Regions from separate parts of the Mesorhizobium sp. M7A.F.Ca.US.005.03.1.1 genome, predicted to be linked through region 2. Evidence: riboswitches for the same ligand, from Rfam matches in the RefSeq annotation. Region 2 holds a riboswitch; the other holds the start of a gene.
What was found. A riboswitch is a leader RNA that binds a small molecule or an ion and turns the genes downstream of it on or off. The one in region 2 is predicted to bind cobalamin.
Positions count from the first base shown of each region.

Region 1: another riboswitch for cobalamin. It lies ahead of EN990_RS17180 (ABC transporter ATP-binding protein); the one in region 2 lies ahead of EN990_RS29595 (DUF1636 family protein).

Region 1 is NZ_RZRO01000038.1:5,264-12,762, forward strand. Features, by position in the region: gene EN990_RS17165 (D-arabinono-1,4-lactone oxidase) at 1-340, shown strand, start outside; gene EN990_RS17170 (alanine racemase) at 340-1,479, shown strand; gene EN990_RS17175 (AraC family transcriptional regulator) at 1,485-2,318, opposite strand; cobalamin riboswitch at 2,574-2,781, shown strand; gene EN990_RS17180 (ABC transporter ATP-binding protein) at 2,946-3,734, shown strand; gene EN990_RS17185 (ABC transporter substrate-binding protein) at 3,784-4,731, shown strand; gene EN990_RS17190 (iron ABC transporter permease) at 4,761-5,747, shown strand; gene EN990_RS17195 (phosphatidate cytidylyltransferase) at 5,773-6,708, opposite strand; gene EN990_RS17200 (lysophospholipid acyltransferase family protein) at 6,708-7,370, opposite strand; gene EN990_RS17205 (hypothetical protein) at 7,367-7,499, opposite strand, start outside.
Region 2 is NZ_RZRO01000106.1:636-8,134, forward strand. Features, by position in the region: partial or broken gene EN990_RS29585 (cobaltochelatase subunit CobN) at 1-703, opposite strand, end outside; gene cobW (cobalamin biosynthesis protein CobW) at 722-1,759, opposite strand; gene EN990_RS29595 (DUF1636 family protein) at 1,762-2,190, opposite strand; cobalamin riboswitch at 2,229-2,433, opposite strand; gene EN990_RS29600 (winged helix-turn-helix domain-containing protein) at 2,464-3,663, opposite strand; gene EN990_RS29605 (NADH-quinone oxidoreductase subunit A) at 3,995-4,360, shown strand; gene EN990_RS29610 (NADH-quinone oxidoreductase subunit B) at 4,351-4,932, shown strand; gene EN990_RS29615 (NADH-quinone oxidoreductase subunit C) at 4,937-5,539, shown strand; gene EN990_RS29620 (NADH-quinone oxidoreductase subunit D) at 5,540-6,730, shown strand; gene EN990_RS29625 (NADH-quinone oxidoreductase subunit E) at 6,731-7,499, shown strand, end outside.

The DNA.
Region 1 (7,499 bases), on a different contig from region 2:
GCTGACCGAGAAGCGTTTTCCCGAGGTCTATTTCCCGATGGAGGTGCGCTCGGTCGCGCCGGACCAGTTCTGGCTTTCGCCATTCTACAACAGGCTGACCTGCTCCATCGCCATCCACCATGACGCCGCGAACGATCCTTTGCCGTTCATGCGGGCGGCAGAGCCGATCTTCCGCAGACATGGCGGCCGGCCGCATTGGGGCAAGATGCACAGCCTGAAAGCGGCGGAGCTGAAAAAGCTCTACCCGCGCTGGGACGATGCCATGGCGGTGCGCCGCGACATCGATCCGGAAAACCGCTTCGTGTCGCCCTACATGGCCGGCCTGTTCGGCATCGAATGATGAGCACCTATTTTTCCACCCTCTCGGATGCGCTGAAGACCGCCGGCATCTTCCGACCCTGCCTGCTGCTCGACCGCGATCGGCTGGACGGAAACATTGCCCTGGTAAAAGGGAGGCTGGATCCCGGCCTGGCCGTGCGGCTGGTCGACAAATCGCTCGCCTGCCTGCCGCTGCTTGCGCATATAGGCAAGGCGCTTCGCCATGAGCGCTTCATGACCTTCCACCCGCCGATCAGCGAGGCGGTGCTGAAGGCGTTTCCGGATGCCGATCTGCTCTACGGCAAGCCGATGCCGATCGGTGCGGCAAGGGCTGCGCTGGTGAAGGGTGATGCCGACTGGTCGCGTGTCTGCTGGCTGATCGACAGCGAGGAGAGACTGGCGGAATACGGTGCTCTCGCTGACGAACTCGGCATCGGCCTGCGCATCGCTTTCGAGATCGATGTCGGGCTGCATCGCGGCGGCTTTGCTGATCCCGCGGCCTTGTCGAAGGCGCTGAGCGCGTTGCCGGTCCGGCTGCATTGCGAAGGCGTCATGGCCTACGAGGCGCATGCGCCGCTCATTCCCGGCCTTTTCGGCGGACCGGCAAAGGCATTGGCGGAGGCGTCGGCGCAGGCTGCGGCGTTCGTCGCCTGTCTCGGTGCCGACCAGCGCCGCATCCTCAACATCGGCGGCAGCAAGACCGCGCTGCTTCATCGTGGCGGCGCGGCCAATGAAGTGTCGATGGGCTCGGCCTTCGTGCTGCCCAGCGACTTCGATACGCCAGGCCTCGACGGCTTCCAGCCGGCGGCTTTCATCGCTACGCCGATCCTGAAAGTGGTCGAGCCGATGCTGCCTGGCCCGCCGGCCGTTACCCGCCTGCTGCAGGCGCTCGGCCGGTTTCCGCGCAAGGGCTGCTATCTCTATGGCGGCAAGTGGATGGCCGAGCCGGTCTTCCCCCAAGGCATGAAGACGAACGGCCTGCTCGGCCTGTCCTCCAACCAGCAATTCATGGGCTTGCCCGCCGATGCGACCGCAAGGCCAGGCGACTACGCGTTTCTAAGGCCGACGCAGAGCGAGGCCGTGCTGCAGCAATTCGGGTCGATCGACGTGTTTTCCGGCGGAAAGGTCATCGATCGCTGGCCGGCGCTGCCGATGGCGTGATCGAGCTACGCCTTCACCGGTACCCAGATCTCCAGCCCGCCATTGCCGCTGTGGGCATCGAACTCCGGTCCATAGCGCTCGAATTCCGGTGCATCCGCGATTTCGTGACCGGAGTCGGGCAGCCAACTGTTCCAGATCGTGTTGATCGTCCGGCGGATGGATGAGATGTGCTCGCGGTGCGAGAACACCGCATATTTCTGCGCCGGCACCCGCACCCGATAGAAGTCCTTCGGCAGATCCGCAAAGCCGGACACTTCGACGCCGACGACATAGTCGAAATTGCCCGCGTCGTCGCCGTTAAGGCAGACGCCGTAGAAAACGCCTGAGATCTCGCCTGGGATGTTGCCGATATAGGGTGCAAAACGCTGCCACTGCATCGGAATCCCGGCGCTGGTTTCACAGCTGTAGCGTTCGCCGAGGCCGGCGATCAGGAACGGCCGGCTGGTCTCGAAGCGCGGTGGTTCGAGATTGGTGAGGAAGGACTGGTCCATCAGGATCGGCTCCACGAGGTCGAGGTTGTTGGTCGAGCCTTGCGCGCGTACCAGTTCCGGCGTGGTGCCGAACTGATCGCGGAAGGCACGGGTGAACGCCTCATGCGAGTTGTAGCCGGCGTCGAGCGCGACGGCGAGGATGTCGGGCGCTCCGCCGGCCAGCTTGCGCGCCGCCTCGGTCAGCCGGCGTGAGCGCATGTAACCCATCACCGAGCGGCCGGTTGCGGCGCCGAAGGCGCGCGTCACATGAAAACGCGACACGCCGCTGCTTTGCGCGACATCGTCAAGCGAGATCGCCTCCGGCAGATGGCTCTCGACGAACCACAGCGCTTTCTCGGTCGGGTTCATGGGGCTCCTTTTCGCATTGGCCGGATCATCTTGGCGTTTCCTGGCGCGGCCAGTTTGATCGAAATTGCGCATCCCGTGCAATCTGCGCCGATCCCATGGGCTTTCGCTTGACAGCGGGCCGCGTCATCTCCTAAGAATGTTATGTTATTACATAAAATATTATGTTATTACATAAAGTGAGCGTGCAATGCCTGTTTCCCTTAGCTGGCCCACCACTTCGTCCGAGAAATCCATTGCGAAGCGTTTGGTGGAAATCTACGCTGAAGTGGTGATGGTCCCCGAGCCGAAAGGCGAGGGGTGAAAAGGGAACACGGTGAGGCCTGTTCAGGTCGAGGCCGTGGCTGCCCCCGCAACTGTAAGCGGCGAGCAAAATCCGTGAATGCCACTGGCCGGCAAGGCTGGGAAGGCAGGATGGCGCAACGACCCGCGAGCCAGGAGACCTGCCATCACTGAGTTGACCGGACGGGGTGTGCCGGGAGGAAACGCGAGTCCCGGTCTTGTCGGCCGGTTCGCCAGCTTCCTTCCGTCGCCAGTTTTGGAAAGTGACGGAAAGTTGGACGGCTCCATCGATCATCGCATCACCATGCGCACGCTTTGCCGTCCCCGCAATCCGGCGGGCAGCAGCCGATGAGCGCAGTGCTTCTCGAAGCCCATGACCTCTGTGCCATGGCGAATGGGCGGAATCTGGTCCAGGCGGTCAGCTTCTCGGTGGCCGCTGGCGATCGCCTTGCCATCATCGGTCCCAACGGCGCCGGCAAGACGACGCTGCTGCGCATGCTGTCGGGCATGCTGCGGCCAAGTTCCGGCGAGGTGAAGCTTGGCGGACGCGGGCTGGACAGGATTTCGGCCGCCGAGCGGGCGTTGCATATCGCCGTTGTCGGCCAGACCGACCAGCCCGATCCGCGGCTGGCGGTGATCGATTATGTCGAGCTTGGCCGGGTCCCGCACGCCGGGCTGCGGCGCAGGCGCGAGGAACGCGATATCGCCGTCGAGGCGCTGCGCCGGACCGGCCTGCTGCCGCTGCTTGGCCGCACCGTCGGCTCGCTGTCGGGCGGCGAGCGCCAGCGCGCCCAACTGGCGCGCGCCATCGCCCAGCAGCCCAAAATCCTGTTCCTCGACGAACCGACCAACCATCTGGACCCGCGCGCCCGCGGCGAACTGCTCGACCTCGTGGCAGGCTTCGAGATGACGGTGATCGCGGTGCTGCACGATCTGGCGCTGGTAGCACCCTTCGCCACCAGGGTTGCGGTGATGAATCATGCCCGCCTGCAAGCGCTCGCCGCACCGCGCGAAGCGCTGGCCCAACAGCTGATCCGCGAGATTTTCGGCATCGATGTGCTGCGCCTGCGCCATCCGACCGAGGATCGAGAGTTGACGGTGTTCGAGGTTCCGAACCGTGCCGCGCCGCCGTCGTGATTGAAGCCGTTCCATAGTCGACCCGATCCCACCCACAAGGAGCATACCCGTGAAACGCCTCGCTTTTTCGCTTGCCGTCTCGCTGCTGACCTCGACCGCCTTCGCCTTCCCGGTAACCGTCGACAGCTGCGGCAAGCCGCTGACCTTCGACGCGCCGCCGAAGCGCGCTGTCATCCATGATCTGAACATGGCCGAGATGGCTTTCGCGCTGAAATTGCAGCCGTCAATCGTCGGCCTGACCGGCATCACCGGATGGTACAAGGTCGGTCCCGAATTCAAGGCAGAGCAGGGTTCGATCCCGGAGCTGGCGCCGAAATATCCGACGCTCGAAAACCTCGTGGCCGTGGAGCCGGATTTCTTCTTCGCCGGCTGGTACTACGGCATGAAGCCGGGTGGCGAGGTGACGCCCGACACGCTTGCCCCGCACGGCATCAAGACGCTGGTTCTGGCGGAAAGCTGCGTCCATCTCGACAAGAGGCGCCCCGCCGCCTCGATGGACCTGCTCTACGGCGACGTCGAAAAGCTGGGCAAGATCTTCGGCAAGGAGACAGAGGCGGAAAAGCTTGTCTCTGGCTGGAAGGCGCAGCTCGCCGACATCACCGCCAAGGTCGGCAGCGCCAAGGGCACGCGGGTGTTCCTCTACGATTCCGGCGAGGACAAGCCGTTCACCGCAGGCAAGTTCGCCATCCCCAGCGCCATGATCACTGCCGCCGGCGGCGACAACATCATGGCTGACATGGACACCAGCTGGGGCAACACGGATTGGGAAACGGTGGCGTCGCGCAATCCGCAATTCCTCATCCTGCTCGATTACCAGGACGGTGGCGGCTACAGGAAGCTGCTCGACTTCCTGAAGGCGCATCCGGCCATGAAGGAGACCGACGCGGTCAAGAACGAGCGCTTCGTTGCCCTCCGCTACGCCGAGCTGACGCCTGGACCCGCCAACATCGAAGCGATCGACAAGATCGCCAAGGCCATGCACCCGGAAGCATTTTGAGCTTGCGCCATCCGGCATTTGCGTTGGCCATGCTGGCGGGAGCGGCGGCGATCGCCGCTCTCGCTCTGCTGTCGATCGCCTATGGCTCGACGCTGATCCCGCTGGCCGACGTTGTAGCAGCGCTTGGCCGCGCAATCGGCTTAGGCGGGCACGACGTGTCCGGGCCGGTCGGCAAGATCGTCGTCGATCTGCGGCTGCCGCGCACGATCCTGGCCATCTGCGTCGGCGCGGGCCTCGGCGTCGTCGGCGCGCTGCTGCAGACAGTGACCCGCAACGATCTCGCCGATCCGTTCCTGTTCGGCCTGTCGTCGGGCGCCGCCGCCGGTGCTGTTTCCGTCATCACCGTCTTCGGCGACAGCTTTGGCATCTGGACGTTGCCGGTCGCGGCCTTCACCGGCGGCATATTGGCCGCCGGCGTCGTCCTGCTGCTGGTCGCGCGGGTGAGGGGCCAAGGGCCGGAGCGGCTGATCCTCGCCGGCCTTGCCGTGTCCTTCATGTTCACCGCCTTGACCAACTACCTGGTCTTTGCCGGCGACCAGCGCGCCGCCCACTCCGTGTTGTTCTGGACGATGGGCGGCCTTGGCCTGGCGCGCTGGGACAATATCTGGTTGGGCGCGCTGGGTGCGGGCACCATTCTGGCTTACGCGCTGTGGAACCACCGCCGGCTCGATGCCTTCCTGGCCGGCGAAAACGCCGCCGAAAGCCTTGGCGTGCCAGTGGCGCGCATGCGCCGAATGACGTTTCTCGTCGCCGCCTTCTCGACGGCGATCCTGGTCTCTGTCGCCGGGGTCATCGGCTTCGTCGGGCTGATGATCCCGCATCTGTCGCGGCCGCTGGCAGGCCCCTTGCATCTGCGCCTGGTTGCCAGCTGCGCCGTCTTCGGCGCGGTGCTTTTGCTGGCCAGCGATCTTCTGGCCCGAACGCTGCTGCCGCCGCAGGAACTGCCGATCGGCATCATCACCAGCTCGGTCGGTGCGTTCTTCGTCGTCACCATGCTGATCCGCAACCGGCTTTGAGCGCGTTTGGCAACCGGTCGCCGGATCACACGGTCCAGAAATAGCGCACGATGTGGAAGAACACCGGGGCGGCGAAGACCAGGCTGTCGGTGCGGTCCATCATGCCGCCATGGCCTTCGATGAGATGGCCCCAGTCCTTGACGCCCTGGTCGCGCTTGATGGCCGAGGCGACCAGCCCGCCTAGGAATCCCATCGAGCAGGCGACGAAGGCCACGGCTGCCGCCTGCAGCGGCGAGAAGGGCGTCACGAACGACAACAGCGCGCCGAGCAGGCTCGCCGACACCAATCCGCCGATCAGCCCTTCCCAGGTTTTCGACGGCGAGACGTTCGGCGAAAACCGGTGTTTACCAAACAGCTTGCCGAAGATGTACTGCAGCACGTCGCTGCCTTGCACGACGATGATCAGGAAGGCGATCAGCAGCAAGGTGCGGCCTTCGAAGCCTGGCACGTCGAGTGTCAGCAGGGCGGGGACGTGGCTGACGCAATAGACCGAGATCATCACCGCCCATTGCTGCGCGGCGATCCGCTCGAGGAAGCGTTCGGTGTCGCCATGCAGCGCCGTGATGGCCGGCATCAAGAGGAAGCAGTAGACCGGAATGAAGATGACGAAGAGCCCATACCAGGCGGTCCACACCAGCCAGTACTGAAACGGGATGATGATGCCGAACATGCCGAGCAGCACCCAATGGTCGCTGCGGCGCGTATGCGTCAGCGTCACGAATTCGCGCAGCGCGGCGAAGGAAATCAGCGCAAACAGGATGGTCATCCCGTAACGGCCGAAGAAGAAGGCGACCGTCATCAGCGCCACCATCACCCACCAGGCGTTGATGCGCTGCGTGAGATTGACAAGCGTCGAGCTCAGCGGCTTCGGCGCTCGCGCCGAAAGGATGGTGGCGACGATGCTGGCGGTGGTCAAAACCGCCAGCAGGCCGATGATCAGGATGGAGATCTCGTGGCGCATCAATCGTCTCGCTCGGGACGCGGGTTGAGCGCCAGAAGCGCGGCGTGGGCGCGCTCGAGAAAGGCGCGGCGTTCTTCGCCCGGGCCAACCGCGACAGGCGCGCCGAAAACGACGCGGCACAGCAGCGGCACCGGCAGGAACTGGCCCTTGGGCAGCACGCGCGACATGTTCTCGATCCAGCACGGGATCAGCTCGACCTCAGGCCGCGCCGTCGACAGATTGTAGAGCCCGGAGCGGAACGCCAGCAGCGGCTCGTCTGTCATGTTGCGGGTGCCCTCGGGAAACAGGATAAGCGAGTGCCCTTGGTCGAGAACCGACAGCATGATCTCGATGGGGTTTTCCTCAGGTCTCGTCCATTGCCGGTTGATGAGCACGGACGACAACATGTCCTGCGCGATGAAGCGGCGCAGCCGCGACTTCCCCCAATATTCGCCTGCGGCAACAGCATGGGTGATCGCGCGCTCCCTTTCGCTGAGACAGGCCGACAAAAGGATGAAGTCGCCATGGCTGGTGTGATTGGCGAAATAGATGCGCTGCCGCTCGGAGGGCAGGCTGCCGTTCCAGATCGGCCGCACCCCGGTCACCATCCGGGCCAGAGCCGACAGGCCGACGGAGGTTACCGTCTGCAGCAAGGTGAAGGTCTTGAGCGAAAGCTTGTTCATCGCGGCGCCCAAAACCCTGCCGCCAGAAGCGCTGCGGCGAACAGAGCCAGGGCAGCGCGCTGCTTGAACAGCAAGCGGCTTGTGCCGGCCATGCGGTCATCGAGCAAGCGTGTCGCGAACGGAGCCGGT
Region 2 (7,499 bases):
CGATGCCGCGCTGCCGCAGCGCTTCAACAAGCGCATCGATGGGCGCGACATCGGCGGCCAGCAGCATCGAGCGATAGAACAGGATGGGGATGATAGGAGCGTTGACGTTGTAAGCGCCAGCATTCGATAAGTCCGGCTTCTCCACAACTCCACATCCAGGCACGTAAAAACCAGCTTTCGGCACCACCACCGGGCCGATAACTTCCGCATCCGACCCCGCCAGCCGCGCCAATTTCCGCACCAGTGCGCTCATATTCGCCGGGCCGCCCTCGCGGAAATAGTCGAGCAGGCCGTCCAACTCCTCGCGCGGCAGCGTCGAGGCTTCGATCAGGCGCAGATCCTCGTCGCGGCATTCGCCGGGCAGCAGCGCCAGTTTTATGCCGCGTTCGCGGGCGGTCGAGGCAAGCTGGTCGCAGCCGTAGCGCCACCAGTCGTAGCCGCCGAGGATGCGCACGAGGATGATCTTGGCATGGCGGGCGACGCTGTCGACCCAGAGGTCGACGGACATGGGATGGCGCAGGTCGCGCAGTGCGGCCAGCCGCATCGAGGGCAGGCGGTCGGCATCGGTCCTCCACGCCGCCGCCAGTCCGGCGAGGTCGCTGTCGGTGAAGGACAGCGCCACGATATCCGCCGGCGTCTGCCGCAGATCGACCGGCTCGGCGAGGTCGTCGAGCGAGGCGGATGTCGTGGTTAGGATGTGCATCGCAATCCGTGTCCGAAATCAGCCGGCGAGTATACGCTCGATCGCCGGGCGGTTCAGCCCTTTCAGGCCGATGACGACGAGGCGCGAGCGGCGGTCGTCCTGCGCGGTCCAGGCGCGGTCATAGTAATGATTGACGCGCGGCCCGACGGCCTGCAGCAACAGCCGCATCGGCTTGCCGCCGACCTCGACGAAGCCTTTTACACGCAGCACGTTCTCTTCTTCTGCGACCGTGGCGACGCGTTTTGCCAGTTCATCGGGATTGGCGACCGAGGCTATGTCGACAATGAAGGTGTCGAAGTCGTCATGCTCGTGGTCGAAGGCGCCGTCATGATGGGATTTGCGGTTCTCGATGTCGTCCTCGACGGCGAGACCGAGCCCGAGCAGCACGGAGGGATCGACCTTGCCATGCGAGGTCGGCACGATCTTCACTGCGCGGGCGGAGTGTTCGCCAATGATGGCATTGGCGCGGGCGGTGCCGGCGGCGTCCATCAGGTCGCTCTTCGACAGGATGATCAGGTCGGCGCAGGCGATCTGGTCCTCGAACAGTTCTTCCACCGGATCGTCGTGGTCGAGCGTCTCGTCCCCGGCGCGCTGCGCCTGGAGGGCCTCCATGTCGTTGGCGACGCGGCCTTCGGCCAATGCCGGTCCGTCGACCACGGCGATGACGCCATCGACGGTCACCCGGCTTTTCACGCTCGGCCACTGAAAGGCCTGGACCAGCGGCTTGGGCAGTGCCAGGCCCGAGGTTTCGATCAGGATATGGTCGACCTTCGGCGTCAGCGACAGGATTTGGTCGAGCGCCGGGACGAAATCATCGGCGACAGTGCAGCAGATACAGCCATTGGCCAGTTCTACGATGTTTTCCTCGGGGCAGGTGTCGATACCGCATCCCTTGAGGATCTCGCCATCGATGCCGATGTCGCCGAATTCGTTGACGATGATGGCGATGCGCTTGCCGCCGGCGTTTTCCAGGAGATGGCGGACCAGCGTCGTCTTGCCGGCGCCGAGGAAGCCGGTGACGACGGTGCAGGGAACGCGGGATACGGAAGTGGTCATGGTCAATCCTTCAGCATGTCGATGGGTGGAATGCGGGCCACGAGGCCGCGCTTGAGGCTATCGGGGCGGCCACGCCACGGGATCAGGCCATCTTTCGAGGTGGCGAAGAGCTTTGCGCCTGTCACGAGGTCGGCGCCGCTGGTCGCGGTCAGGTCGCCGAAGACATAGCTCCAGCAGCCGTCGCGCAGGATCGCGGCGCTGAGGCGCCGCTTGCAATTGCCAAGGCATTCGACGCTGCGGATGCGGATATCGTCGCCAGCGGCGGCGCGGCGCGTGTCGTCCGTCAGCAACTCGCCGGCGCGGGGATGAGCGTCGGAGCCGGTCTCATTGCGGCAGGAGCCGCAGACGATGATGGTGACGCCGGCCAAGGCATCATCATGGCCGGACGAAATATCCGCTGTGCCAGCCGAAAAACTGCTGTCGTGGTCCAAAGATCGGGCTCCTTGCCCGGAAACCCGCCGGGCGATCGGATTCTACAGTCGCAGACGGCAGGTCTCCTGGCTCGCGAGTCATCGCCTTGGGTAGCCGCCTTCCCGGGAATTCCCAGTGGTTTTCGGCCTTGGCTCTTCGCTTACAGTTGCGGGGACAGCCGCGGATTTGGGATTTTGCCCCGCACCGCATTCCCTCTTAGCCCTTGCCGTTGCGGGCAAGGGACCATCTGGAACCGGATTTAGGCTTTTGCGGGCGGCGGTGTCAACGCGAGCTTACGACACCGCTATGTCGGCCAGCGCCGGCCCCAAATCCCCGGCAGGCGTCACTTCGATGCGTTCGAGCCCGAGCCAACCCTGCATCTGCTTCAATTCCTCGAACAGCTCCGCAGCGGTTTCAGGCGGCGCACCGGGCTCCGCATAGGCTGCATGGACGCGCAGTATGCTGGCCGGGCGATCGGCCTTGAGGTCGACGCGTGCCACGATCCTGTCGCCGAGCAGGAACGGCAGGACATAATAGCCGTATTGCCGCTTGTCGGCCGGCGTGTAGATCTCAATGCGGTAGTGGAAGTCGAACAGCCGCTCTGTGCGCGAGCGTTCGAAGACGACAGGATCGAACGGCGCCAGCAGGGCGCGGGCCTCGATCTTGCGCGGCAGACGCGCGTCTTTATGAAGATAGGCGGGCTTGTCCCAGCCTTCGACGCGCACCGGCAGCAACTCGCCCGTTTCAACCAGTTCCTCCAGCCGGCCTTTCATATCGGCCGGCGACAGGCGGAAATAATCGCGCAAATCGCCTGAAGTCGCCACGCCGTGGGCGCGGGCGGAAATGCGCAGCAATTCGCGGTGCGCGTCCTCAGGCGTCGGCACCGGCAGGTCGAGGATCGCCTGCGGCAGCACGCGCTCGGGCAGGTCATAGAAGCGCTCGAAACCGCGGCGGTGCGCCGTGGTGATGCGGCCGGCCCAGAACAGCCATTCGAAGGCGTGTTTGGCATGGCTCCAGCCCCACCAGCCGCCCGAACCTTTCTGGCCCTCCAGCGCGGAAGCGGCGATCGGGCCGCGCTCGGCGACCTCGCGGTAGATCTCTTCGATGTAGGCGGCGTGCTCGCGGCCCCATTTGGCGAGACCCAGATACATTTCCTCGCCCCGCTCGGCGCGCTGCATGCGCCAGCGCATCAGCGGGTATGTCTCGACCGGCAGGAAGGAGGCCTCGTGCGCCCAATATTCGAAAACCATGCGCTTGCGCGTCACGGCCGCGTTGTCGAGCAGCGAGAACGGGTAGGGGCCAAGGCGCGAATAGAGCGGCATATAATGAGCGCGCACCACCGCGCTGACGGAATCGATCTGCAACAGGCCGGTGCGGGAGAGCGTGCGGGCAAAATGCCGTCGGTCGGGCGTGCCGGTCGGGCGAGGATCGAGGAACCCTTGGGCGGCAAGGGCGATGCGCCGGGCCATCGGGAGCGAGATCTTTTCCTTCATGCAGGTATCACTTTGACGTGTTTTGACCGAGGGTCGAATGGCTGATTCCAACCCATGCTAGCAGGGTTTTGGCGGCATCCATGTCAGGAGAGAAAAGTGGAGTAAAAAGCGAAGGAAATCAAACAGGAGCGGATCGGACCAGTTTGCCGCGATATGCCGTCCAGGTCGATGTTTTGAACAAGGTTTGACTTGCTTCGCTGGAAGTGCTGCGCTAACCCTCGCCGCGTTGCAGCATAGGCCCTTAAAACGGTTCAGCGGTTAAACTGTCACGCTTCCGCATTAGGGTCCGGTGCTGTAATCAACGTGGATTGGCGCCAACGGAAAGCCGAGCATGAACGCACTCTTGAGCTCATACCTGCCCATCGTCCTGTTCATAGGCGTGGCGCTGGTTGTCGGCCTGGCGCTGCTGGCCGCGCCCTTCCTGGTGGCCTACCGCAATCCCGATCCCGAAAAGCTTTCCGCCTACGAGTGCGGTTTCAACTCGTTCGACGACGCCCGCATGAAGTTCGACATCCGTTTCTACCTGGTGTCGATCCTGTTCATCATCTTCGACCTGGAAGTAGCCTTCCTGTTTCCGTGGGCGGTGTCGTTTTCGAAGATCGGCATGCTCGGTTTCTGGTCGATGATGGTTTTTTTGGCGGTGCTGACCATCGGCTTTGCCTATGAATGGAAAAAAGGAGCGCTGGAATGGGATTGAACGACAGTTCAGGCACCCTCGTCGCGCCGAAGCCCAAGGGCATCATCGATCCCAACACCGGCAGGCCGGTGGGGGAGGACGATCCCTTCTTCCTCGAGATCAACAACGAGTTGGCCGACAAGGGCTTTCTGGTCACTTCGACCGAGGCGCTCATCACCTGGGCGCGCAGCGGGTCGCTGATGTTCATGACGTTCGGCCTCGCCTGCTGCGCGGTCGAGATGATCCACACCTCGATGCCGCGCTATGATTCGGAGCGGTTCGGCGTCGCGCCGCGTGCGTCTCCGCGCCAGTCCGACATCATGATCGTCGCCGGCACGCTGACCAACAAGATGGCGCCGGCGCTGCGCAAGGTCTACGACCAGATGCCGGAGCCGCGCTACGTCATCTCGATGGGCTCCTGCGCCAATGGCGGCGGCTATTACCACTATTCCTATTCGGTGGTGCGCGGCTGCGACCGCATCGTGCCGGTCGACATCTATGTGCCCGGCTGCCCGCCGAGCGCCGAAGCGCTGCTCTACGGCATTCTTCTCTTGCAGAAGAAGATCCGCCGCACCGGCACGATCGAACGGTAAATCCATGACCGCATCCCTGAGCGAACTGTCGACCTATCTCGGCGAGAAGCTGATCGGCCGCGTGAACGAGGCTGATATCGCCTATGGCGAACTCACCATCCATGTCGAGCCGCGCGATCTGGTCGAGGTGATGACCTTCCTGCGCGACGACGCGCGCTGCCAGTTCATCTCGATCATCGATGTCTGCGGCGCCGACTATCCGTCGCGGGCCAAGCGTTTCGACGTCGTCTATCACCTGTTGTCGCCGAAGCAGAATGTGCGCATCCGCGTCAAGGTGCAGGCCGACGAGGAAACCATGGTGCCGTCGATCACCGGCGTCTATCCCGGCGCCGACTGGTTCGAACGCGAGACCTACGATCTCTACGGCGTTTTGTTCTCCGGCCATCCCGACCTGCGCCGCCTGCTGACCGACTATGGCTTCGAAGGCCATCCCTTGCGCAAGGATTTCCCGCTGACCGGCTTCGTCGAGGTGCGCTACGACGACGAGGCCAAGCGCGTTATCTATGAGCCGGTCGAGCTCAAGCAGGAATTCCGCAATTTCGATTTTCTGTCCCCGTGGGAAGGTACGGATTACGTGCTGCCGGGTGACGAGAAGGCAAAGCAGTAAATGGCTGAAACCTCCGTCCGCAACTTCAACATCAATTTCGGCCCGCAACACCCCGCGGCGCACGGCGTTTTGCGCCTTGTGCTGGAGCTGGACGGCGAAGTCGTCGACCGCGTCGATCCGCATATCGGACTGCTGCATCGCGGTACCGAAAAGCTGATCGAAGCCAAAACCTATCTGCAGGCGGTGCCCTATCTCGACCGGCTCGACTATTGCGCGCCGATGAACCAGGAACATGCCTTTGCGCTGGCCGCCGAGCGTCTGCTCGGCATCGAGGTGCCGAAGCGTGGCCAGGTGATCCGCGTTCTCTACAGCGAGATCGGCCGCATCATGTCGCACATCCTCAATGTGACGACGCAGGCGATGGACGTCGGTGCGCTGACGCCGCCGCTGTGGGGCTTCGTCGAACGCGAAAAGCTGATGGTGTTCTATGAGCGCGCCTCCGGTTCGCGCATGCATGCCGCTTATTTTCGGCCCGGCGGCGTCCATCAGGACCTGCCGCGTCAACTGGTCGAGGACATCGGCAAGTGGATCGACCCGTTCCTGAAGTCGATCGACGACCTCGACCGGCTGCTGACCGGCAACCGCATCTTCAAGCAGCGCAATGTCGATATCGGCATCGTCTCGCTGGCGGATGCCTGGGCCTGGGGTTTTTCGGGCGTGATGGTGCGTGGCTCGGGTGCAGCCTGGGATCTGCGCAAGTCGCAACCCTATGAATGCTATTCGGAGATGGATTTCGATATTCCGATCGGCAAGAACGGCGACTGCTTCGACCGCTACCTCGTGCGCATGGAAGAAATGCGCCAGTCGGCGAAGATTATGCGCCAGTGCGTCGACCTTTTGCTCGGCAAGGAGAGCACCGGCCCGGTGTCGAACCTCGATGGCAAGGTGGTGCCGCCCAAGCGCCAGGCAATGAAGCGCTCGATGGAAGCGCTGATCCATCACTTCAAGCTCTACACCGAGGGTTATCGCGTGCCGGCCGGCGAGGTTTACGCCGCTGTCGAGGCGCCGAAGGGCGAATTCGGCGTCTATCTGGTTTCCGACGGCTCCAACAAGCCCTACCGCTGCAAGCTGCGCGCGCCGGGTTTCGCGCATCTGCAGGCGATGGATTTCCTCTGCCGCGGCCACATGCTGGCCGACGTCACCGCCGTTCTCGGCTCCCTCGACATCGTGTTTGGTGAGGTCGATCGCTAAATGTCAGTCCGCCGTCTCGCAGAAGCCAGCGTCCAGCCAGCATCCTTCGCCTTCAACCGGGCGAATGCCGCGGCTGCGAAGCAATGGATCAAGAAGTACCCGAAGGGCCGTGAACAGTCGGCCATCATCCCGCTTCTGATGATAGCACAGGAGCAGGAAGGTTGGGTGACGAAGGCGGCGATCGAGACGATCTCCGACATGCTCGGCATGCCGCGCATCCGCGGGCTGGAAGTCGCGACCTTCTACACGCAGTACCAGTTGAATCCGGTCGGCACGCGTGCGCACATCCAGGTCTGCGGCACCACGCCCTGCATGCTGCGCGGTTCGGAAGCGCTGATGGATGTCTGCCGCTCCAAAATCCATCACGACCAGTTCCACACCAACGACAAGGGAACCTTGTCCTGGGAAGAGGTGGAATGCCTCGGTGCCTGCGTCAACGCGCCGATGGTGATGATCTTCAAGGACACGTTCGAGGATCTGACGCCGGAACGCCTGGCTGAAATCATCGATCTCTATGACGCCGGCAAGGGTGCTGCGGTGGAACCGGGGCCGCAGAATGGCCGCACCGGCTCGGAGCCGGCCTCCGGCCTCACCACGCTGAAGAGCGAAAAGGCGATCCTCAAGTCGACCCGCGACAGGGAAGCCAGGGAGGCGGCCAAGGCCGCCAGGGCGGCACCCGACGCGATCGTCGCAGCGCCGGTGCCGGCGCCGGCCGCGGCCCCTGTCGCACCGTCCAACACCAGCAAGCCGAAGACCGACGCCCCTGAAA